DNA from 3 places in the Rhizobium sp. NLR16a genome. Region 2 is predicted to be linked to each of the others. Evidence: riboswitches for the same ligand, from Rfam matches in the RefSeq annotation. Region 2 holds a riboswitch; each other region holds the start of a gene.

Evidence for each region. Region 2 has a riboswitch for cobalamin ahead of nrdH (glutaredoxin-like protein NrdH). Riboswitches for the same ligand answer to the same signal wherever they lie in the genome.
Region 1: linked by a shared signal. The riboswitch ahead of J7U39_RS01585 (CbtB domain-containing protein) and the one ahead of nrdH (glutaredoxin-like protein NrdH) in region 2 are both predicted to bind cobalamin.
Region 3: linked by a shared signal. The riboswitch ahead of bluB (5,6-dimethylbenzimidazole synthase) and the one ahead of nrdH (glutaredoxin-like protein NrdH) in region 2 are both predicted to bind cobalamin.

What each region holds. Positions count from the first base shown of each region.
Region 1 is NZ_CP072865.1:347,555-355,437, reverse strand. Features, by position in the region: gene J7U39_RS01615 (tripartite tricarboxylate transporter substrate-binding protein) at 1-63, opposite strand, end outside; gene J7U39_RS01610 (sigma-54 dependent transcriptional regulator) at 310-1,644, opposite strand; gene J7U39_RS01605 (sensor histidine kinase) at 1,641-3,515, opposite strand; gene J7U39_RS01600 (sulfite oxidase-like oxidoreductase) at 3,625-4,287, shown strand; gene J7U39_RS01595 (hypothetical protein) at 4,272-4,841, opposite strand; gene J7U39_RS01590 (CbtA family protein) at 4,895-5,629, opposite strand; gene J7U39_RS01585 (CbtB domain-containing protein) at 5,740-5,949, opposite strand; cobalamin riboswitch at 5,975-6,125, opposite strand; gene J7U39_RS01580 (histidine phosphatase family protein) at 6,182-6,736, shown strand; gene J7U39_RS01575 (bifunctional diguanylate cyclase/phosphodiesterase) at 7,214-7,883, shown strand, end outside.
Region 2 is NZ_CP072865.1:14,951-22,833, forward strand. Features, by position in the region: gene J7U39_RS00075 (TIGR03862 family flavoprotein) at 1-1,091, opposite strand, end outside; gene J7U39_RS00080 (helix-turn-helix domain-containing protein) at 1,163-1,585, opposite strand; gene J7U39_RS00085 (heavy metal translocating P-type ATPase) at 1,656-3,866, shown strand; cobalamin riboswitch at 4,252-4,478, shown strand; gene nrdH (glutaredoxin-like protein NrdH) at 4,741-4,962, shown strand; gene nrdI (class Ib ribonucleoside-diphosphate reductase assembly flavoprotein NrdI) at 4,976-5,389, shown strand; gene nrdE (class 1b ribonucleoside-diphosphate reductase subunit alpha) at 5,368-7,536, shown strand; gene nrdF (class 1b ribonucleoside-diphosphate reductase subunit beta) at 7,711-7,883, shown strand, end outside.
Region 3 is NZ_CP072865.1:1,468,388-1,476,270, reverse strand. Features, by position in the region: gene J7U39_RS07030 (ribonuclease H) at 1-408, opposite strand, end outside; gene J7U39_RS07025 (demethoxyubiquinone hydroxylase family protein) at 560-1,156, shown strand; gene J7U39_RS07020 (VOC family protein) at 1,259-1,630, opposite strand; gene J7U39_RS07015 (DUF6596 domain-containing protein) at 1,710-2,945, opposite strand; gene J7U39_RS07010 (YciI family protein) at 2,942-3,304, opposite strand; gene J7U39_RS07005 (DUF2865 domain-containing protein) at 3,564-4,661, shown strand; gene bluB (5,6-dimethylbenzimidazole synthase) at 4,665-5,354, opposite strand; cobalamin riboswitch at 5,396-5,583, opposite strand; gene J7U39_RS06995 (HAMP domain-containing methyl-accepting chemotaxis protein) at 5,905-7,782, shown strand; gene J7U39_RS06990 (hypothetical protein) at 7,841-7,883, shown strand, end outside.

The sequences.
Region 1 (7,883 bases), 330 kb from region 2:
ACCGGCGAGAAGAGAAACCGCGGCAGCCGCGGTCAGGCCGAGCACGGCCTTCAGGATTTTCATCGTTTCCTCCCTGATGAAACAGCAAGCCCGCCGACACATCCTCCGCGCCGGGGATGACCTATTTGCCGCCGGGAGAAATCGAGCCGCAATCACTACCGTCGCTTCCGCAAGATGATTCTGCGGCAGTGCAATGCAGCATGGGTCGATTTGGAAACAAACGGCATGGGTGATGGGTGGATTTCCACCCAACGCGCAACGTTCCAGGGCTGCGGCACCGTTGCCCCGGAGAATCACCGGAACCCGAACTCAGCTTTCGGTGGTCAGTATCCGCTTATCGAGGCCGTATTTTTGCATCTTTTCGTACAGGGTCTTGCGGGAGATGCCGAGGGATTCATAAACCGGCCTGAGGCTGCCGCCATGCGCCACCAGCGCGCTGGCGATAATCCCTCGCTCGAATTCGGCAACCCGCTCCGCAAGCCCGGTTGCCTCCTCGGTCTGCCGTCCACCATTGTCGAGCCCAAGGACCAGACGGTCGGCGGCATTCCTCAACTCACGCACATTGCCGGGCCAGTCGCGCTGGGCGATGTCGGAGATCACCTCCGGCAGCACGGCCACCTCGTCGCGGCCGTAGCGGGCGGCCGCTTCCCGCACCAGCTGCAGGAAGAGCAGCGGAACGTCTGCCCGCCGCTGCGATAGCGACGGCACATGCAGCGTTGCGACGTTCAGTCGGTAGAGGAGATCGGCGCGGAAGCGGCCAGCGGCTACCTCCGCCTCCAGATCCACCTTGCTCGTCGCGATGAAGCGCACGTCGAGCGGCACGACCTCGTTCGATCCGAGCCTGGAGATCACCCGCTCCTGCAACACCCGCAGGAACTTCGCCTGCAGGTCGAAGGGCATCGAGCCGATCTCGTCGAGCAGGATGGTGCCGCCGCGCCCATGTTCGAACTTGCCGTAACGCGGCCTGACAGCGCCGGGAAAGGCGCCGGCCTCATGGCCGAAGAGCTCGCTCTCGATCAGGTTCGCCGGCAGGGCGGCACAATTGATCGCAATGAACGGCCGGCTCGCCCGGGCGCTGATATCGTGAAGTGCACGCGCCACGACCTCCTTGCCCGCCCCGGTCTCGCCGACGATGAGCGTATCGGCATCGCTGGCGCCGATTGCGCGGATGCGGTAGCGCAGATCCACCATTACCTGGGTGCGCCCCGGCAGCCGCGCCTCGATATCGTCGCGTTTGCCGGCGACCGCCTTCAGCAGCCGGTTCTCAAGCACGAGACCGCGCCGCTCCATCGCCCGGCGAATGACGCCGGCGAGCATTTCAGTCGTGAACGGCTTCTCGATGAAATCATAGGCGCCTTCACGCATCGCCTTGACCGCTAGCTGTACATCGCCGTGGCCGGTGACGAGGATAACGGGCACCTCCTGATCGATTTCACGAATCTTCTGCATCAAAGTCATGCCGTCCATGCCGGGCATGCGGATATCGCTGACGACGACGCCGGGAAAACTGTAGCCGATCAGTTCCAGCACATGATCGCCGCTCGAAAAAGTTTCGACGCTGAAGCCGGAGAGCTCCAGCGCCTGCGCCGTCGAGCGGCGCAGTTCCTCCTCGTCGTCGACAAGCAGGATCTTGGCTTCGTTCATTCGGCTGCCTCCGGCATCAGCCCAGCCGCCGATTGCAACTCGACGCGGAACACCGCGCCCCCTTCAGGATGATTGGCGGCAGTCAGGCTGCCGCCGAAATCCTTGATGATATTGTAGGAGATCGAAAGCCCGAGGCCGAGCCCCTTGCCCACACCCTTGGTCGTGAAGAAGGGGTCGAAGATGCGCTCGGCGATTGCCGCCGGCACCCCGGGTCCGTGATCGCGCACCGTCAGCACCACCTTGCCGGCCGCCTCGAAGGCCGAAACCTCGATGCGCCTGTCATCCAGTCCTTCAACCGCATCGGCCGCATTGGAGATCACATTCACCAGCACCTGCTGCAGCCGTACCGAACCGGCGCGCACCACCGGCGGCCGCGTTCCGAGATCGAGCCGGAGCTCGGCGTCCGCCGCCTTCAGCCGCCAGGCGATGATCTCCAGCGTGTCGCGCATCGCCTCGTCGAGGGGGACCGGCCCGAGCTTCTCATTCGGTTTGCGGGCGAAGTTGCGCAGGTGCCGGCTGATCGAGGCCATGCGGTCGATCAGCCCGCCGATCCGCCTTATATTGTCGCGCGCCTCCTCCGTTCGCCCTCGATCGATCAGAACGGCAGCGCTGTCCGTATAGGTCTTGGCGGCGGCGAGCGGCTGATTGAATTCATGCGAAAGGGCAGCCGACATCTGCCCGAGCCCGGCGAGTTTGCCCGCCTGGATGAGATCGGCCTGGGTCTGGCGAAGCTGCTGCTCGGTCAACCGCCGCTCGGCGATCTCCTCCTCGATGCGGCTGTTGACGCGGGCAAGATCCGCCGTGCGCTCCTCCACCCGCCGCTCCAGCTCGCCCCGCGCTTCGGCCTGCATCAACATGCGCTCGGCAAGCCGCGCCCGCCGCTGGCGAATGACCGCCACAGCAAGGCCTGCGATGCAAAGGATGAGAAAGACGGCGACAAGCGCGGTGCGCGCCTGGGCGCGGATGGAACTCGTCTCCATCAGCACATTCACCGTCCAGTCCTCGGCCGGCATATAATGCGACAGCACCAGATACTCGCTTGCGCCCCGATCGCTCGCAAGCGTCATCAGATCATGCGGCTCGAAGCGATGACGCGTCACCGGCAGCGCCGTCAGCTTCGCATTGGCATAGCGCCGCGACGCCTCGGTGCGGGCGATACGGTCGGCCGTCAGCGGCAGGATCGCGCCATAGAGCCATTCCGGGCTGCCGGACATGAAGATGATGCCCTCGGGATCGGAGACGAAGATCTTGTATTCGCCGCCGCTCCAGGAGGATTCGATCATGTCGATATCGACCTTGAAGACGATGACACCGCGAATATCCGCGCCGACCCTGATCGGGGCAGAGAAATAGTAGCCGCGCTTTAGCGATGTGGTGCCGAGAGCATAAAACCGCGCCTGCCGGCCTTCGATCGCCTCCTGGAAATAAGGCCGGTAATTGAAATTCTGGCCGACGAAGCTCCCCGGTCCATCGTAATTGCTCGCCGCGATCGTCTCCCCGTCCGGCTTCACCACATAGATGTCGGAAGATTTTAAGAGCCCGTTGATCTCCTTGAGATAGAGATTGGCCGCATCACGCAGTGCCATGTCGTCGGGCGCGCTGACCAGTTCCTTGATATCGTCGTGATCGGCGATCAGCGCCGGCAGCGCCTCGTAGCGGTTGAGGTGGCCGCTGAGCGCCGAGACGGCAAGGCGTAGCGCCGTTCCCGCCTGAGCGGAAGCCTCCTCCATATAGGCGCGCGTCGCAATCGCGCTTCCATAGGTGAAGAAGGCGAAGATGACGAGCGGCACCAGCAGCAGCGCCGCGGTAGCACGATATCTCGAAGACAGATCCGGCTCCTCCCTTTCTGCCTTCACTCCCCAGCAAGGCATGCCCGACGGCCCAGTCTAATGAGGCAAGCGAAGATTTCCAAGAGCTCGCCGAAACTTGACACTCGGCAGGGACGGATGTCCTATTGCTGCACCGCAAGGAGACCCGTTCATGAGCGACGACCAGACGCCCGCCGACAGCAAGCTCACAAACTCCAAGCGCCGCTGGGCATCCGAGGGCAAGTTCCTGACCGGCCGCATCAGCCGTCCCGAGGCCGAGCGCCTGCCGCCCGGCCAGCACCTCGTCAAGAACTGGCCGGTGCTCGATCTCGGCCAGCAACCGGTCATTTCAACCGGGAGCTGGCGGCTTGAAGTACGCGGCCTGGTCGAAACGACACTCACCCTCACCTGGACGGAATTCCAGGCGATCGAGCAGAGCACCAGGATCAGCGACATCCACTGCGTCACCACCTGGTCGCGCTACGATAACAAATGGAACGGCGTTTCGACGCGGGATCTGCTCGATCGCGCCATGCCGAGGCCGGAAGCAGCCTACGTGATGCTGACGAGCTACGACGGCTACACCACCAATCTGCCGCTCGCCGATTTCGCCGCCGAGGATGCGATCCTGGCGACCTCCTGGGAAGGCCTGCCGCTGACACCGGAGCACGGAGGCCCGTTGCGGCTCGTCGTGCCGCATCTCTATTTCTGGAAGAGCGCCAAATGGCTGCGCCGCATCGAGTTGATCGCCGCCGACGAGGCCGGCTTCTGGGAAAAGAACGGCTACCATATGTATGGCGATCCGTGGCGCGAGCAGCGCTATTCCGACGACTGAGCCTTCGGCCGCGAGACGCGACGAAGCGCGAGAACGGCCAGACCGAACAGAGCGGCCAACCCCGTCAGTGACGCCATGCTGGCAGGATGAAGCGGCACCTTGCTCCAGCTCGGCTTGATAATATCGGCGGTGTTGAAAGCCTCACCGCTGAACTGGCAGGTGATGAAGGCAAGTCCGCGGCCCGCCATGTCGGCGTCGATGGCCGAGATGATTTCGCCCGCCGCGGGTGCCTCTCGCGGCATCTCACGCATCGCCATCAGCACGGCTTTCGTCGCCGCGAGATAGGCATGGGCGCATTCGTTGAAAGGGCTTTCCTCGTCCGTCACGCTGCCCGGCATCCGGCCCCAGAGGCAATAGGAATACTGGATTTCCGAGTAGTTCAGGACACGCCGGAACGATTCGTTCGTATCGGCCGCCCGCGACGCCAGCATGCTGATGCTGCTGCGATACTCCGAAATGACCGCCATCTCGCCGTGGGAAATTGCCGGAATATCGAGCCCGGGATGAGAGCCGCCAGAGTTGCTCCCATGGGCGAGAGCATTTCCGATAAACATTGGCAACAGGCTCGCGATGAGACCGAGAAAAGCAAACCTGCCGATATGCCGCATCACCGGAACGCCGGCCGCAGACCGCTCTTGGCGGCAAGACGTCTTTCGGCCAGCGCTCCGAAAACCAGACCGAGCGTTGCCCAAAGGATCGCGTGCATTCCGAGCGTGGTCGTGCGGAACCGCCAGAGCACCATCGCCGAGAAATTCTCGGGCACCTCATTGATCGGCGGCAGCAGATAAAGCACGAAGCCGATGAAGACGAGATAGGCGACGCCGGCGATAATCGCGCCGTTCCAGCGACCGAAGCGCTCGCCAAGGCGGCGCGACAGCGCGATCGCGGCAATCAGCGACGCGAGCGAAACAACGATCATAAGGAAGAACAGTTCGGTCCTGGCGCCGATCGTATCGGGATTGCCGACAGCCGGCGGGTTGGCCGGATATTTGATGGCGGGAACGAGCACGACCGCCACGAAGGCGGCAATGGCGATGACGGCCGAGGTGCCGCGCGCCGATAGGCTGCTGAAGCGGCCGTGCACGAAGGCGAAGGCGAGCGAAAAAAGCCCGCCGACGGCGATGCTGTAGGCCATGACGCCTGTGAAAAGGCCGAGGCCGGCCTGCGTGGCCCGGCTGACGATTTCAGGTTCGGCAGCTTCGCCCGCCGCCTGGGCGCTCGCTTCCTCGAAGGCGATTGCCGCATCGACCAGCGGCTCGCCGAAGGTATGGGCGAAGGCGAAAACGAGGATGCCAGCAATCAGGCCCGCGAGCATGCCGCGAAGCAGAAGCTTTCCAACCATGTCAGTATTCCCCCTTGTCGCGCAAAACTGTGCAGCGGTTTTGCGATAACGACATGCGTAAAACAAAGACCTAAAGCGCGAGAAGCGAATCCGAAAGATCGCGATGCGCTTTAGTGGCAGGGAAATCCGAGGAGATGGCGGCCGTCATGCACGAATTCGTGCACATACATGCCGTTGAACAGCGCCATCGCGCCCTCCTCGGTGCCGACGAAATAAAGAACGATGAGCATCAGCAGACCGCCGAAGATCGCCCAGGGAAGGATTTCCCCTACAGGGATCGGCGCCGGCGCCGCGACAGGCGCGAAAGTGGTGTCAGACATGTATTCCTCCGGAATGACGCGTTCAGTCGAAAGAGTGTTGTGCGGCAGGGTCTGACTTCCAGCGTGAAGAAGTTTCGACACGCTGGTCACAGTGGCGCGACCGCGCCGGATTTCCACCGGCTTCCAAACCCGCAACAGCACGGTTATATCTGCACGCCGAAGAGACTGTCAACGAAACTTCACGAAGCCGGCAAAGGCCGTCCCCATCCCGTCATCGGAGATCAGAACAATCGTGAATATGCGCCTCACCTGGATCTGCCACGGCGCGACGTCGGCGAACCGCAAGGCCCAGTTTCCGCTCGACGAACCGCTGGAAGAAAAGGCCGTGGAAGAAGCAGCCAGGATGGCCGCCCTCCCCCACGCCGATCGTATTGTCACAAGCCCCGCCATGCGCGCCCTCCAGACGGCTGAGGCGCTCCGTCTCGAAGCGCAGATTGATCCGTCGCTTCGAGATTGCGACCATGGCCGCTGGGCTGGCAGGCCGATCGAGGCGATCGAGGCGGAAGAGCCGGAAAACCTCACGGCCTGGATGACCGAGCCGGGGGTGGCCCCTCACGGCGGCGAGAGTGTTTTCGACCTGCGAAAGCGCGTCGCTGGCTGGATGGATGCCCAGTCCGCCCGAAGCGGTCACGTGATCGCCATCAGCCACGCGGCCGTCATCCGGGCTGCAGTCGCCCACGTGCTTCAGGCGCCACCCTCCTCCTTCTGGCTGAGCGACGTCGAGCCACTCGCCATCCTTCGGATGACCAGCAACGGAAGCCGCTGGTCGCTGCGCTTCCAGCATTAGAGATTCCTTATTTTATCCAGCCTTGCACAAGCAAATCGCGTCATTGCTGTTGAACCCGGTTTTGCGGGGACTACTTCCTTGTCCCAAGGAGATGGAAGAATGACATATGATTGGAGTGGAGAGCGTACACGGCGCCTGCGGTTGATGCGCGTCGCCACGTTCACGGTTTTGGCCGGTCTCATCCTCAGCGTTCCGCTGCTGATCGTCACCGCCTGAAGCACTGGAAAAGGCGAGCGATGCGTCAGCACGCTCGCCTTCGTTCTTCTGGGCATCTTTTCGGCCCAATCACCTGTAGCAACATTCTTCCTGAACGGGACCGGCGAAACAGCCGCAGTGCCGGTCCTGGCCGCATCGCAACGCTATCCGTCTGCCGGCGGCTCACCGCAAACCGCCCCCTCCGATAATTCGCCTTCTGGTTTCAACGAACATTTCAGACTTTCGTGATATCTCGGCGCGGGTGGAGTTGGAGAAGGCATAATGCCGGTGTTTTTCCAGAGCAGAGCCGGAAGGCAATGCATGTCGATCGTCGGTTTGGGGATTACCCTCTGGCTCCTAGCTACATTGCTGCGGTTCGACGACAGCCTGGTTTCCTTCATGACCGCTTTCCGTGAATACGGCGCCGACAAGCTCGTTCTGGGACTCGGCATCGCCGGCACCATGAGCTTCATCTACTCGGTGCTGCGTATTGCCGATCTGCGCAAGGAAATGGAACTGCGCGCCGCCGCCCAGGCAAAGGCCGACTGGACGGCAACGCACGACCATCTGACCAAGCTGCCGAACCGCTATGCCTTCGAGCGCAAAATCCTCTCACGGCCGGTCAGAAGCGACGAGGCCGAAATCGAGGAATGGAACCAAAACGTCACCATCTTCTCCGTCGACCTCGACGGCTTCAAAAAGGTCAACGATCTCGTCGGCCACAAGGGCGGCGACGTCTTGTTGGTCGAAGTTGCCAAACGCATCTGCGCGCTCGGCAATGCCGATTGCGTCTACCGCTTCGGCGGTGACGAATTCATCGTCGTCGCCTTTGCCCTGACGACACAACGCGAGGAGCGCTTCGCCAAGCTGCTGATCCAGGCCGTCACCCGCCCGATTCATATCGATGGTTTTGCCGTCGAAGTCGGCGCCAGCGTCGGCTACGATCGTTGGG
Region 2 (7,883 bases):
GTGCCCGGCAGCGCCTTCAGCATGAAGCCTTCGTCGATGCTGGTCCAGCGGATGCCACCTGCAGAGGAGATCGCCTCGGCGATCGGCCTCGTATCGAGAACCGGTACCGGCAGAGCCTTGATCGCGCCGGCGAGACGTTCGGGATCGGTCCAGTCGCGGGCGGGCGCGAGTTCGCGCAGCAATGCCGCCTTGACGCCGTCAAGCCCAGCGCCCTTGCGCAGGCGGTTTGAAAAGCTCGACTTGGTGTCCTGCCGCCTCAAGTCGCGCGCCAGCCTTTCTGTCGTCCGGCCCGGGGCGAGGTCAAGCGTCAGGGCAGCGTTGCCGTGGTGCTGCAGCCGGTCGCGGAGGCTGGCCGCATGGGCGTAGACCAGGCTGCCTTCGATGCCGCTGCCGGTGATGACGAACTCGCCGGGAAAGGTGCCGGCTTCGGATGTGGCGGTGACCGACTTGACGGGCTCGCCGGCGAAACGCGTACTGAAGCTGGCGCTCCAGCCGACGACGAAGCCGCAATTGGCGGGCCGGAAGGCGTCGATTTCGACGCCTCTCTCGGTCAGCCACGGCAGCCAGGCCGCATCCGAGCCAAGGCGCGGCCAACTTGCGCCGCCAAGCGCCAGCAGGGCGGCGTCGCAATGGGCGATGCTACGCCCTTCCGGCGTTTCGAAAACGTAACCGTCTTCGACAAGGCCGGTCCAGCGGTGGCGGGTGCGCAACGCAACCCCCCGCTCTTCCAGCCGTTTGAGCCAGGCACGCAGCAAAGGAGAAGCCTTCATCACCTTCGGGAAAACCCGGCCGGAGGAGCCGACGAAGGTCTCGGTACCAAGCCCTGCGGCCCAATCCCTGATATCACCGGGAGTAAAGGCATCGAGAGCGGGACGCAGACGGGCTGAAGCCGTTCCGAAGCGCGTAACGAAACGGGCATAGTCCTCCGAATGGGTGATGTTGAGGCCTGATTTGCCGGCCAGCAGGAACTTGCGAGCGAAGGTCGGCATGGCGTCATAGATCGTTACCGCATGGCCGGAGAGCGACAGCAGCTCGGCAGCTGCAAGACCCGCGGGGCCGCCGCCGATGATCGCAATCCGTTTCTGGCTCATGATGTCTTCGCCCGATTCCTTCCGGCGCAGTTTTGCCGCGGGCGCCGATCACCTGCAAGAGTACAGGTTCGTCAATGGTGAGAATGTGTGCACTGACCGTGGTCGGCGAGAACCTCGATGACGCGGCATTGGTCGACGCGGCCGTGGCCGCAGCTCTCCACCATCATTTCCAGCTCGGCCTTCAAAGCCATCAGGCTGCGGATGCGCTGCTCGACTTCGGCGAGGCGAGCCTTGGCGATGGCGTCGGCCGAGGCGCAGGACTGGTTTGGATCATCCTGCAATGTGAGCAGCGTGCGAATTGCCTCGATCTCGAAACCGAGCTCTCGGGCATGACGAATGAAAGTGAGGCGGCTGATATCGGCAGGTTCGAAGGATCGCTGGTTGCCTTCGCTGCGGCTCGGGGCCGCGAGCAGGCCGATGCTCTCGTAATAGCGCACCGTCGGCACCTTGACGCCGCTTCGGCGGGCCGCTTCGCCAATCGTAATCTTTTTCATGATTTTCTCTTGCACCTCTAGTCGCTAGAGGATGTAGGAGGGGTGCTTCTGTTTGACAAGGAAGCGCATCATGGTTGAGACGAGCGAGACACGATACAGGGTCGGCGGCATGGATTGCGCTGCCTGCGCGACCAAGATCGATACCGCGGTCAGGCGCGTAGCAGGTGTTGTCGATGTCTCCGTCTCGGTGGTGACGGGCACCATGACCGTCCGGCATGACGGCAGCAGCGATCTCAAGGCAGTCCAGAGGAAGGTGACGGGGCTTGGTTATTCCGTCTCGCCCTTTACCGGAAATGCGAAGCTCGCGCGTGAAGACCGCCCGCACCATCATCACGATCATACCGCTCATGATCACGACCATGCCCATGACGACGAGAAGGAAATTGACGGCCGGCATGGGGACGACCATGCGCCGATGGCCGGTCGCTGGTGGCGGAGCAGGAAGGGCCGGCTGACCATTTTTTCGGGTGGAGCGCTCGTTGCCGCCTATGCCGTCGGCCATGTGGTGCCGGCGAGTGCGTCCTACGCCTTCGTCGTCGCGATACTGGTCGGTCTGCTGCCGATTGCGCGGCGAGCCGTCATGGCGGCTTTGTCCGGCACGCCGTTTTCGATCGAGATGCTGATGACGATCGCCGCCGTCGGCGCCGTCATCATCAATGCGGGCGAGGAAGCGGCGACCGTCGTCTTCCTGTTCCTCGTCGGCGAGTTGCTCGAAGGCGTGGCGGCGGGCAAGGCGCGCGAAAGCATCCAGTCGCTGACGGCCCTGGTGCCGAAAACCGCGCTGCTCGAAGACAATGGCCAGATGCGGGAGGTGCCGGCGGAAAGCCTTGCCGTCGGCGCGGTCATCATGGTTCGCCCCGGCGACCGCATTTCGGCGGACGGCGTCATCGTCTCAGGCGAGAGTGCGATCGACGAGGCCCCGGTGACGGGCGAGAGCACGCCGGTGCGCAAGGGCGTCGATGCCGGCGTCTATGCCGGTACGGTCAACGGTGATGCGGTGCTCAGGGTTCGCGTCACGGCGGCCGCTGCCGACAATACCATCGCCCGCGTCGTCAAGCTGGTGGAAGAAGCGCAGGAATCGAAGGCGCCGACGGAGCGCTTCATCGATCGGTTCTCTCGCTATTACACGCCGGGCGTGGTCGTCGTCGCCGCACTTGTCGCGGTCGTTCCGCCGTTGTTTCTCGGCGGCGCGTGGGGTGAATGGATCTACAAAGGCCTTGCCATCCTGCTGATCGGCTGCCCCTGCGCGCTCGTCATTTCGACGCCGGCGGCGATCGCCGCTTCGCTGTCGGCGGGCGCGCGGCGCGGGCTCTTAATGAAGGGCGGCGCGGTGCTGGAGACGCTCGGCACGGTGACGATGGTCGCCTTCGACAAGACAGGCACGTTGACGGAAGGCAAGCCTCGGGTGACGGACATTGTTTCCTTCGGATTGGGCGAGGTGCAGCTCCTGTCGCGCGCGGCTGTGCTCGAGCAGGGCTCCAGCCATCCGCTGGCACTGGCGATTCTCCACCGCGCCAAGGCGGACGGCGTGCCCGTGCCGCCGGCCTTCGAACTGGAAGCGCTGCCGGGCAACGGTGTCACCGGCAAGGTCGGCGGCGAGACATTGGATCTCTTGTCGCCGCCCGCCGCCCGCGAGTGCGGGGCGCTGAACGGGGAGCAGGAAGCGCGTATTGCAGGGCTCAATGATGAGGGCAAGAGCGTATCGGTGCTGCTCGTCAATGGCACTGCGGCCGGCCTGATCGCCATGCGCGACGAGCCGCGCGAGGATGCCGGGGCGGGGCTCTCCGCGCTCAAATTGGCCGGTGTCAAGGCGATGATGCTGACCGGCGACAACAAGCGGACGGCGGCAGCCGTCGCCGGCATGCTCGATATCGACTGGCGCGGCGAGATGATGCCCGAAGACAAGCAGCGGGTCGTCGGCGAATTGAAGCGTCAGGGCTTCGTCGTCGCCAAGGTCGGCGACGGCATCAACGACGCGCCGGCGCTCGCCGCCGCCGACATCGGTATCGCCATGGGCGGCGGCACCGATGTGGCGCTGGAGACCGCGGATGCCGCCGTGCTGCATGGACGCGTCGGCGACGTGGCGCGGATGATCGCGCTTTCCAAGCGGACGATGCGCAATATCCTTGAGAATATCACCATTGCGATCGGGCTGAAGGCTGTCTTCCTGGTGACGACGATCGCCGGCATGACCGGGCTCTGGCCGGCGATCCTCGCCGATACCGGTGCCACGGTGCTGGTGACGATCAACGCGCTCAGGCTGCTTCGTGTACGGGGATGAATGTTTTGCCGGTGGCGGTTTGAAGACCAGCGATTCGGGGCCGGTCATCCGTTAGGTCGGCGCTCAGTTTGCTGACAAGGTCTCATGCTCGGCCTTGTGCCGAGCATCTCACCACTGCAATTATCTGGCAGGAAAGCTCTTATTTTCAGAATGGACCTGGGTGGATCGTCGGCACAAGGCAGCACAAGGCCGAGGATGACGTCGCGGGTTTTGCGTCGTCTATCCGCAGCCTGGCAGCTGGCTATAGGCCAGCCCCACCACGGTCATCTCCAAGCCTGTTTTCGTTAAGCTTTCGTTGTCCATGTTTTTCACAGGAATGCAGCGATTTCAAACCTGCCGTAACGCAATGCACAAACCATCCGTTGACGTGAATTACGATTCGCGTACTATATCTAGTGTTCAAGGTTCCTTCGATTCGTGAGGATCGCGGGCTAAGACGGGAATACGGTGCGCTGCGCCATCATGGTGCGACAATGCCGGAGCTGCCCCCGCAACTGTAAGCGGCGAGCAACTGTCCGATTTCAGGTCACTGGAGCATGATGCTCCGGGAAGGCTGGGGCAGGGTGCTTCGACCCGTGAGCCAGGAGACCTGCCTCGAACGAAACGTCCACGGGCGGGGTGTCCGGAAGGTCGCGTGCATGAAGCGGAATGATCCGTGTCTGTTGCGCTGCCCCGAACGTCCGCATGAGCATTTCGGGGGTTTGAAGTCATGTCGAGAACATCAAAGCCGCCGCCCGTGCACATCCTGCGAGGGATGATGTCGGGCGTTTAAAGCGCCAACTTTGCCAGATCATTATCAAGCATTGCCCCGGACGTCGCACGGCGCCCGATCCCAGTCCTGTGTCCTGCATTCACTGACATCACGAGGAAGATGATGAGCGTTACCGTTTACAGCAAGCCGGCCTGTGTCCAATGCACGGCCACTTACCGCGCCCTCGATCGCCTGGGCGTCGATTATGAGATCGTCGATATTTCCGAGGATGCCGAAGCGCTCGATCGCGTGCTTGGCATGGGCTACATGCAGGTTCCGGTCGTCGTTGCCGGCGAGCAGCATTGGGCGGGCTTCCGCCCCGACATGATCAGCGCGCTCTCCTGACCGGAGAAAAGCGGTGGGGCTGATCGTCTATTATTCCAGCCGATCCGGGAACACCCATCGTTTCGTCGAGAAGTTGGGATTGCGCGCGACGCGCATTCCCGTCGGCGCTGAAGACATCCACATTCGCGAACCCTATGTGCTGATCTCGCCCACCTATTGTGGGGACGGCGGCCCAGGGATCGTCAAGGGCGCCGTGCCCAAGCAGGTGATCCGTTTCCTCAAAGAGGCGGAAAACCGCTCCAACATCCGCGGCGTGATTGCCGCGGGCAACAGCAATTTTGGCGAGACCTACGGGCTTGCCGGCGACGTCATCTCGAAGAAGTGCCAGGTGCCGTACCTCTACCGGTTCGAGCTCCTGGGAACAGCCGAGGATGTCGCCAATGTCAAAGACGGGATGGGACGATTTTGGACACGGGAACAAATCTGACGCGGGATACAGGCGCAAAACCACTTAAAGCGGCCGAAACACTCGACTATCACGCACTGAACGCGATGCTGAACCTCTATGACGATGAGGGCAGGATCCAGCTCGACAAGGACCGCATGGCGGCCAAGCAGTATTTCCTGCAGCATGTGAACCAGAACACCGTGTTCTTTCACAATCTCCGGGAAAAGCTCGATTACCTCGTGACCGAGGGCTATTACGAGCGGGAGGTTCTCGACCAGTATTCCTTCAATTTCGTCCGCGGCCTGTTCGATCAGGCCTATGCGCGGAAATTCCGCTTCCCGACCTTCCTCGGCGCTTTCAAATATTACACCAGCTATACGCTGAAGACCTTCGACGGAAAGCGCTATCTCGAGCGCTATGAGGACCGCATCTGCATGGTGGCGCTGACCTTGGCGCGGGGCGATGAGGCGCTTGCCCGTGACATGGTCGACGAGATCATTTCCGGGCGTTTCCAGCCGGCGACGCCGACTTTCTTGAATGCCGGCAAGAAGCAGCGCGGCGAACTCGTTTCCTGCTTCCTGCTGCGGGTCGAGGACAATATGGAATCGATCGGCCGGTCGATCAATTCGGCACTGCAGCTATCGAAGCGCGGCGGCGGCGTGGCGCTGTCGCTGACGAATATCCGCGAGGCCGGCGCGCCGATCAAGCAGATCGAGAACCAGTCCTCCGGCATCATCCCGGTGATGAAGCTCTTGGAAGATAGCTTCTCCTACGCCAACCAGCTCGGCGCGCGCCAAGGCGCGGGCGCGGTCTATCTCAACGCGCATCATCCCGACATCATGCGTTTCCTCGACACCAAGCGCGAAAATGCCGATGAGAAGATCCGCATCAAGACGCTGTCGCTCGGCGTCGTCGTGCCTGATATCACCTTCGAGCTCGCCAGGAACAATGAGGACATGTACCTGTTCTCACCCTATGACGTGGAGCGGGTCTACGGCGTACCCTTCACCGAGATCTCGGTGACGGAAAAGTACCGGGAGATGGTGGCGGACGCCCGTATCTCGAAGAAGAAGATCAAGGCGCGGGAATTCTTCCAGGTGATCGCCGAAATCCAGTTCGAGAGCGGTTACCCCTACATCATGTTCGAGGACACGGTGAACCGGGCGAACCCGATCGCCGGCCGCATCTCCATGAGCAATCTCTGCTCGGAGATCCTGCAGGTGAGTGAGGCGAGCGAATATAATGACGACCTCTCCTATAAGGATCTCGGCAAGGACATTTCCTGCAATCTCGGCTCGCTGAACATTGCAGCGGCGATGGATTCAGCCGATTTCGGTAAGACGATCGAGACCTCGATCCGGGCGCTGACGGCGGTGTCGGACATGAGCCATATCGCCTCGGTTCCCTCGATCGAGAAAGGCAATGACGAGAGCCATGCGATTGGCCTCGGCCAGATGAACCTGCACGGCTATCTCGCCCGCGAACGCATCTTTTACGGCTCCGAGGAAGGCGTCGATTTCACCAACATCTATTTCTATACGGTGACCTACCACGCGATCCGCGCCTCGAACCTGCTGGCGGTCGAACGCGGCACCAGCTTCAAGGGCTTCGAGAATTCGAAATATGCCTCGGGGGAATATTTCAACAAATATACGGAGCAGGAATGGAAGCCGGCGACCGGAAAGGTGCAGGCGTTGTTCGACAAATCAGGCATCCCCGTTCCGACGAGGGAAGACTGGCTTGCGCTGAAGAAGGCGGTGATGGCCTCCGGCCTCTATAACCAGAACCTGCAGGCGGTGCCGCCGACGGGATCGATCTCCTATATCAACCACTCGACCTCCTCGATCCATCCGATCGTCTCGAAGATCGAGATCCGCAAGGAAGGCAAGATCGGCCGCGTCTATTATCCGGCGCCGTTCATGACCAGCGACAATCTCGACTTTTACCAGGACGCCTATGAGATCGGGCCGGAGAAGATCATCGATACCTACGCGGCGGCGACCCAGCACGTCGATCAGGGCCTGTCGCTGACCCTGTTCTTCCGCGACACGGCGACGACGCGCGATATCAACAAGGCGCAGATTTACGCCTGGAAGAAGGGCATCAAGACAATCTACTACATCCGCCTTCGCCAGATGGCGCTGTCGGGCACCGAGGTGCAGGGGTGTGTGTCTTGTACGCTGTGATTTGATTTCGGCCGCGAGCCTTTGCGCGAGTGGCCCCTCATCCGCCTGCCGGCACTTTCTCCCCCGATGGGGAGAAGACATCTGCGGCAGGCGCGACATCCCCTTTCCCCTCGGAGAGAGGGTAGGGTGAGGCGGCTGCGAACGCCAACAATCTATTGGAAAGACCTCATCATCATGAACATAGCCGTAAAGCCGATCAGCCGCGTCCGCGCCATCAACTGGAACCGCATCGAGGACGACAAGGATCTCGAAGTCTGGAATCGCCTCACCGGCAATTTCTGGCTGCCGGAGAAGGTGCCGCTGTCGAACGATATCCCCTCCTGGGCAACCCTGACTGCGGCCGAGCA
Region 3 (7,883 bases), 1.5 Mb from region 2:
ATCGACCGCTTTCCAGAGTTCCGCATTAGCGATCGTCCGGCTTCGGGCGTTCCCATTCGGACTGCTTTTCTTCCAGCCGTTATTCTTCCAAATGTGCCGCCTGTCGTTGCAGCCTTTGACGGCATAGATCGAATCCGACCAGATGGTCGCGGCTTCGCCCGTTGCTTCGCTATTGATCCACATGATTGCCTTCAAGACGGCGGTCAATACCATCGAATTATTGGCGGAATCACGCATACCGCCGAAGCTGGACGCGATTTCCGCAGCCTCGCGATAGGCGACGAAGGCCCAGCCTCCGTGCCCGGAACCGGGGTCATAACAACCGTCCACAAAGACGTGGAGACCGTGGCTATTCGGTATTCCGGCCGTCGTTGTGGGGGAGCCTAGCTCATTGGAAATGCCCGCCATTTTCGCCTTCGCTGCGCCCCGCCCGGACCGGCGCGATTTGCGACGGCCACCCGAAGCCGACATTGGAATTGAACGTTCCCTTGTGTCAACTATTGACGACCGTGGGGCCGACAGCGCCTACTGCCGATTGGAAACTGTGAGGGGCAGCGCCATGGACAATCCGTTGAGCAGGGCCGGCAAGCGGGATCATGCCGTAACCGTTCGCCGTATTCTCAAGGTCAATCACGCCGGCGAATTCGGCGCAATTCGCATCTACGGGGCACAGATCTGGATGGCCCGTCGGCTGTTTCCTGAGATCGGGCCCGCACTTCGCGAAATGCGGGACGACGAGATCGAGCATTGCCGCCTGTTTCGCGACGCGATGCCATCCAGGAATGCCAAGCCATGTCGCGTCATGGCATTCTGGAGCCTCGGCGGTTATCTGCTCGGTTTCCTGACGGCCCTCGGCGGGCGTAACATGGTCTGGGTCTGCACCGAGGCGGTTGAAAGCACAGTTCACCGCCATCTCGAAGATCAATTGATCTTCCTCAAGAGCCGCGATCCACAGCTTCACGGCCTCATCGCTTCGATCCAAGAAGAGGAGTTGGCGCATCTCAGGGAGGCCGAGAGGAACCAGACGAAACGCGGCATCGGCCGCGCCCTGCTTCTGCCAGTCATCGCCGCGCTCACGGACCTGATGATCTGGCTCTCGACATGGGGAGACTCAAGCTGGATGCGTGCCGAAATAGCCCGCTCCAAGGGTGTTTGATGGTCTGGCAGCCGCTTCTGGCGCCATTCAGTCATCACCGGTCTTGGCCCAAAGCAGGCATTGCTCTGGGCCAAAGGGCTCAATGGTCTGGAGACGGCGAAGTCAGTTCTTCGCAGGTGGCTTGGGAGGCTCGGCCAGGTTGATCCGGTTGCCCTCACCGTCGAATATCTGAGCCACGAGCCCAAAGTCGCCTTCGATTTTGTTGGCGAGTTGCAAGCCCTGACGCGAAAGCCTTTCGAGCTCAACCTCGAGCTCGCGGACGACGATCGTTATGATCCCGTTGCCGGCGCGTTTGTCATCCTTCCAGACCTGCAGGCCGGCCCCGCCCATGTTACGCCACTGAGCCATGCCCGCTATCGGTTTGCTATCTGCGGGGCGTCCCATGAGCTTTTCATACCAGATGAGCGCCTCGTCAAAGTTGGAAACGGTGGCGGAGGCGAAGATGCTCTGGACAGTTATTGAAGTGGTGGTCATGTTGTACTCCTTGTTGGACAAATGGATGTCGTGCAGGAGTTCTCGATTTCGACAGGCCGCGCAAAAAAGCTTGCGGTCATCACAAAACTTTTGAGCGCTGTTCTTCGAGGTGGCGCCGTTCTGCCTCCGACCAACACAATCCGATAGCGACCGTGAAAGCTTCCGCCGCCTCGACATGCCTGCCTAGCTCGGCGCAAATCTGCGCGCGGGCCGTCCAGTACGGCAGGTAGTCGGCCATTCGCGGATCGCCGGCAAGCGCATGTATGTCACCAAGAGCCGCGTCTGCCTGCCCTATCCGCACGAGAGCCACGGACCGATTGAGCGTCACGACGGGCGACGGAGCAATCCTGCCCAGCACGTCATAGAGGGAAACGACGTCCTGCCAGTTTGAGATGCCGCTCAAACGGCGCGCGACATGGGCAGATTGGATGGCCGCCTCTATCTGGTAGCGGCCAGTCGGACCCTTTGCGTTGGCTTCTCGCAGGAGACCCTCGGCGAGGCGCAATTGATCGTGATCCCAAAGTCCGACATCCTGGCTATCCAGCGGTACGAATGCACCGTCGGGGGCCCTGCGGGATGATCGCCGCGCCTCCGTATAAAGCATCAGCGCAAGAAGACCTTTCGGCTCCGGCTCATGCGGAAGCAGGGATACAACCACGCTTGCAAGCCAGATTGCCTCTTGTCCAAGCGCTTCCGCCCTGTCGATGTCCATCCACCCGCTGGTATAGGCGGCGTAGATGGAGGCGAGTATCGGCGGCAGCCGGTGCGATAGTTCCTCCTTTTCCGGCACGAGGAACGGAATTTTCCCATCCCTGATCCTCGCCTTGGCTCTTACGAGCCTCTGGCCCATGGCCCTCGGAGAGACGAGAAACCGCGCGGCGATGTCTGCAGCGGTCAGGCCCAGCACGGTCTGGAGGATCAGCGGCGTTCGCGCGGAGGCATCGATGCCAGGATGTGCGCAGGCAAACATGAGCGCCAGTCGCCTGTCCGCAATTTCCTCATCCATTTCCGCCGCTGCCGAGAGTTCCTCGGCGATGAGGGTAAGACGATCGGCGCTCTTCGCCTTCACTTTGTCCTTGCGCCAGTCGTCGAGCTCGCGCCTGCGCGCGATCGTCAACAGCCAGGCACCGGGGTTATCGGGCACGCCATCGACAGGCCATTTTTCGAGAGCCGTGAGGAACGCAGTCGCGAGCGCATCCTCGGCGGACGCGATATCACCCAAGCGCGCGCCAAGATAGGCGACGAGGCGACCATAGCTCTCGCGCGCCACTCGCTCTGCTACACCTCGGGCAACGGTGGAACCCGAAACCGTCATCCTGCATGTTCCGACGCATCCCTGATGCGACGAACCTCAACCGTTCCCCAGGACGCAGCAGGGCAGCGCGCCGCCCATTTGTTGGCTTCGTCCATATCGGCAACGTCTATGATAAAGTACCCACCGAACTGTTCGCGAACATCCGCATAAGGGCCGTCCAGAACACTGACGTCATTCCCTTGAACGCGAACGACACTCGCCTCAGAGGAACCGACCAGGGCATTGCTGGAGACGAATGCTGCCGCTTTCTCCAGCGCTTGCTGATAGGCATACATCTGGCCCATGAAGCGCGCCATGTCCTCGGGCGCTATGGACTTCCCGGCAGCTTCGTCCGCATGCAGCATCAGCATGTAGCGCATTTGCTTTATCCCCAGTGAAAACCAATCCCCAGCAGGAGCGAGCTGGGAGAATAACAATTCGGATGAAGAAGGGAACTGCTGTTAACGGCTGCAGTGTCCGTCGCCGGGGCAACGCTGTTGCCCGCATCTTCTGGATAAAATCCCGAAAATGCGCTAGGAATTGATCCAAGCTTATTAAGAGAAATACCTTAAGAGACAAGGTACGGCGAATGGACGCCACCTTTGACCGATCGACACTTTCTCACTTCCGGACGATGCCGTGAAACGCCGAAACCTGTCTCTTGCTCTTGTGCTTGCGCTGGCATCGCCGGCTGCCGCACAGAGCAGCGCCGTCTGCAACGACCTGCGTGGTCGCCTGGCCGACCTACCACGATCGATCGGCAACAATAACGGGCAGGAAGCGCGCCAATATGCCAGCGCAATCGCCGAGCAGAACCTCGAGCTGCGCAAGGTCCGCAACGATCTGCGCAGCTATGGCTGCACCTCGGGTAGCATGGTGGTGATCGGCGGCGAGAATGCCGATTTTTGCGCCGAGCTTTCTGATGCCGAAGCCCGGATGGTCGACAATATCCGTTATCTCCAGGATCAGCGCGACGAGTTGCGCAGCCAGGCCGGCGATGACGACGCGCGCCGGGAATTGACGGCGGCCCTCGAACGCAATGGTTGCAGCAGCGACAATTTCTATGCCCCGACCGAGCGCAGCGCCAGCGATCCTGCCCCAAGCGTCGAGGAACAGGCGATGCGCACCGACACCTTCATCCCGCTTGGCGGCGGTGAAGAGGCCGATCCATTTTACGGCCTGCCGAGGGCCGAAATGTTTTCGCCGGTCAGCACCATTTGCGTTCGCAGCTGCGACGGCGGCTTCTTCCCGATCAGCTCGAACACCACCTCGGTCGATTTCGGCCGCGATGCGCAGACCTGCGCCAAGATGTGCCCCGGCATCGAGACCGAGCTCTTCTATCGCGACGTGACCAGCACCGAAGCCTCGAACATGATCTCGGTCGCAACAGGCGCGCCCTATAGCGCCATGAAGAACGCCTTTGCCTACAAGAACCGCGCTCCCGGCGAGAAAAATACCTGCGCCTGCAATCTGACCGCCTATTACGAGGAGATGCGCGGCAAGCAGACCCTGGGCGAACCGCCGCAGCAGGGCTCGATCACGACGGTCCGCACCAATCCGCCGGCGAAAGATACTGCGGCAGCAGCAGTCCCGCCGCAGCCATCCGTTCCCGAACGTCCCTACGACCCCACGCAGAACAAGGTCCGTCAGGTCGGCCCGCAATTCCTTGCTGGCGACCAGGGCTCGATCGACCTTGCCAATCCGGCGACGCCGGGCCCGCAACCACAACAGCAGTAATTGCTAAGGGTCGTTGCGTCCCCATCCGTCGTGGAAAACCAGTTCCTCGAGCGGCAGCCGCTGCCGCCAGCCTTTGACCGAGAGTTCCGGTTCATCATAAAGCCGATCGACAAAGCCGGCGCATAGCCAGGCGACCACCTCGATATGCTCGGGTATGCCGAGAATTGATTTCAGGTCGCCTTCACGAAAGATGCTGACCCAGCCGATGCCGACCCCTTCGGCGCGGGCCGCAAGCCAGAGGTTCTGGATGGCGCAAACGGTCGAATAGGAATCCATCCGCGGATTGTGCGTCCGTCCCAGCACCACGCTGCCGCCGCGAGTGGGATCGCAGGTCACGCATATGCCGAGCGGCGCCTCCACGATGCCTTCGAGCTTGAGGGACCGATAGGCCTGCCGCCGCTCGCCTTCGAACATCGACGCCGCCTCTTCGTTGGCCTTGGCAAAGGCGTCGCGCACGCGCGCACGGACAGCTGGACTATTCACCAGAATGAAATTCCATGGCTGCATGAAGCCGACCGACGGCGCATGATGGGCGGCTGTCAGGAGCCGCGCCACGACGTCGTCGGGCAACGGATCGGGCAGGAACTGGCTGCGCACGTCACGCCGCGTCATGATCGCGTGATACACGGCTTCGCGCTCGGCCAGCGAAAAACCGGACGCCGCCGAAAGGGCATCCGCAGCAAAGGGTCGCATCGTCAAATCCCCAACAACGCAACCGCCCGCCGTCCGCGCGGGTTGGGTCTATCTCGCCAGGCCGGTCTTCTGACTTGGCTTCATCCATCTGCCGCAGCCTTCCCGGCAAAAGCCAGTGGCGCGATGAAGCGGCAGACGTCGGCCTTACAGCGTTGGGCACGTTCCGGCCTTGCACCGGATTCCCGATTCTCCCGCCTGGACGGCGGGCACCTGACGCCGCATCTATTTCAGGAAAACGACGCGGCGGCAAGTGCACGCAGACCGAACCTGAAACCAGGCTGCATATGGCTGATCGAGGGGCGGATCACCGGGCAGACACCCCCCTCCTCGGCGATCTTTTGGTCGCAGGAGGAAACAGCCTCTGTGTGCCCGCCCATCCTCCTCTACTTTATGATTTATTCACACATCAAATCCACACTGCCTTTGCGCGTTTTGGGTCGCAAACTCCGACATGGGCATGAGCGCTCGTGATGTGACCGTCAGCGTCGATGCCGCGCTGATGTGCCGGTCGCGAAGATGGTCGACCGAGCCGCAATTCCAGGCTCCACGGATGTTCCAATTCTTGAAAACGATGCCCCTGACAGCCAAGCTGGCGGCGATTATCGTTGCCGTCAATCTCTGCGGCATTTCCGCCTTGGCCACCTATACATGGATGTATGAAACCCGGGCGCTGGTTGATGGCGCCCACGCAAATTGGTCCAAGGATGCGGAGCAGTTTGCATCTCTGGCCGCCGGCGGCGTCAAATGGGGCAAGGCGAACGCCGTTCGCGAGGCTTATTCGCTGTATCGTGACGATCCCTCGCTCGATCTTGTGCAATTTGCCGCATTCAACGCAGAGCTCGCTGCCGTCGACAGCTGGACCCGCGACGGCGTTTCCGGTTTGCCAACGCCGGCCGACCTGGCGACCCGCCTCAGCGCAAAACCCGACAAAACGACGATCAATGACAGCGGAATGTCCGCCGGTTTGGTCACGATTATCGCGCCGCTGCCGCTGGACAAGTCGGGCAAGACAACCGGCTACATCGTCACGAACTGGTCTGTCGAAAAAATCACTTCCGAAGTCCGCCAGAAGGTCCTCGTTTCGCTGCTCACGCAGTCCGCCATCACCGTTCTCGCCGTCATCGCTTTCCTCCTCGCCATGCGCAGCCTCGTTGGCAGGCCGCTCAGGATCCTCAGCAAACGAATTGGCGCGCTGCAGAATGGCGACCTCGCCTCCTCCGTTGCCTACAAGGAGAATGGCGACGAAATCGGCTTCCTCGCCCGTGCGCTGGAGGTCTTCCGTCACGAGGCGATCGCAAAGGTCGAAAGAGAGCAAGTCACTGCCGAGCAGACCGCCTCGTTCGACGCCGAACGGGCCCGCAACGCATTGCTGACGGAAGAAGCCGGCAACAGGCAACGGCTGGTGATGACCACTCTTGCGAACGCATTGGAAAGACTGGCCGCCGGCGACTTCTCGATCCAGCTTGCCGATCTCGGCCCTGAATTCGATAAATTGCGGCAGGACTTCAACAACATGGTCCAGGCCGTCGCAGCCGCGCTGACAGAGATAAAGATCGCTTCCGTCGCGGTTGAGGGCGGATCGAGCGAGCTGGCTTCCTCCGCAGATCAGCTGGCCAAACGGACCGAACAGCAGGCGGCAGCACTGGAACAGACCGCTGCGGCACTAGATGAAGTGACGACGACAGTCAAAACATCGTCGCAGCGGGCTGAAAATGCTGGACAATTGGTCGAGGAAACCAAGCGAGGTGCTCACGTCTCGGCGACGGTGGTGCGCGACGCGATCGGCGCGATGGACCGGATCCAAACCTCCTCCAGTCAGATCGGCCGCATCATCGGCGTCATCGACGAAATCGCATTCCAGACGAATCTGCTGGCGCTGAATGCCGGCGTCGAGGCCGCACGCGCCGGCGAGGCCGGCAAGGGATTTGCGGTTGTCGCACAGGAGGTTCGTGAACTCGCCCAGCGCTCGGCAAATGCGGCAAAGGAAATCAAGAACCTGATCAACGTTTCCGGCCAAGAGGTTGCTGCCGGCGTCGGGCTGGTGAACGAGACTGGCGACGCTCTCCTGAAGATCGAGGAGCAGATCAACCGCATCAGCGACAGCATCGCTACCCTCGTTCAGTCCTATCGCGAGCAGGCGACCGGTCTGCAGGAAATCAACGGCGCGATCAACCAGATGGATCATGCGACGCAGCAGAACGCGGCCATGGTCGAAGAAACGAACGCGGCCTGCCAAGAGCTGCTGTCGCAGGGACGCCGGCTGCAGGATTCGGCCGGCCGGTTCCTCGTCGGCGCATCCTTGGCGAGTCAGCCCAGGCCGGTCCAGCCGAGCGCCAGTCAATCTCGTCCGGAAACCAGAACCGTCGTGCCGCGGCTTGCAGGAAATGCAGCCGTTGCCGCTTCTCCCGGTGCCTGGGAGGAGTTCTGACGCCGCCCCCCCGACGAGACTTTATTTTTCAGCAACTGATCACAGGAAGGGAACAGTTATGAAGAGAGTTGTGACCGCATTGCTTTTCACCTCTGCCGCTA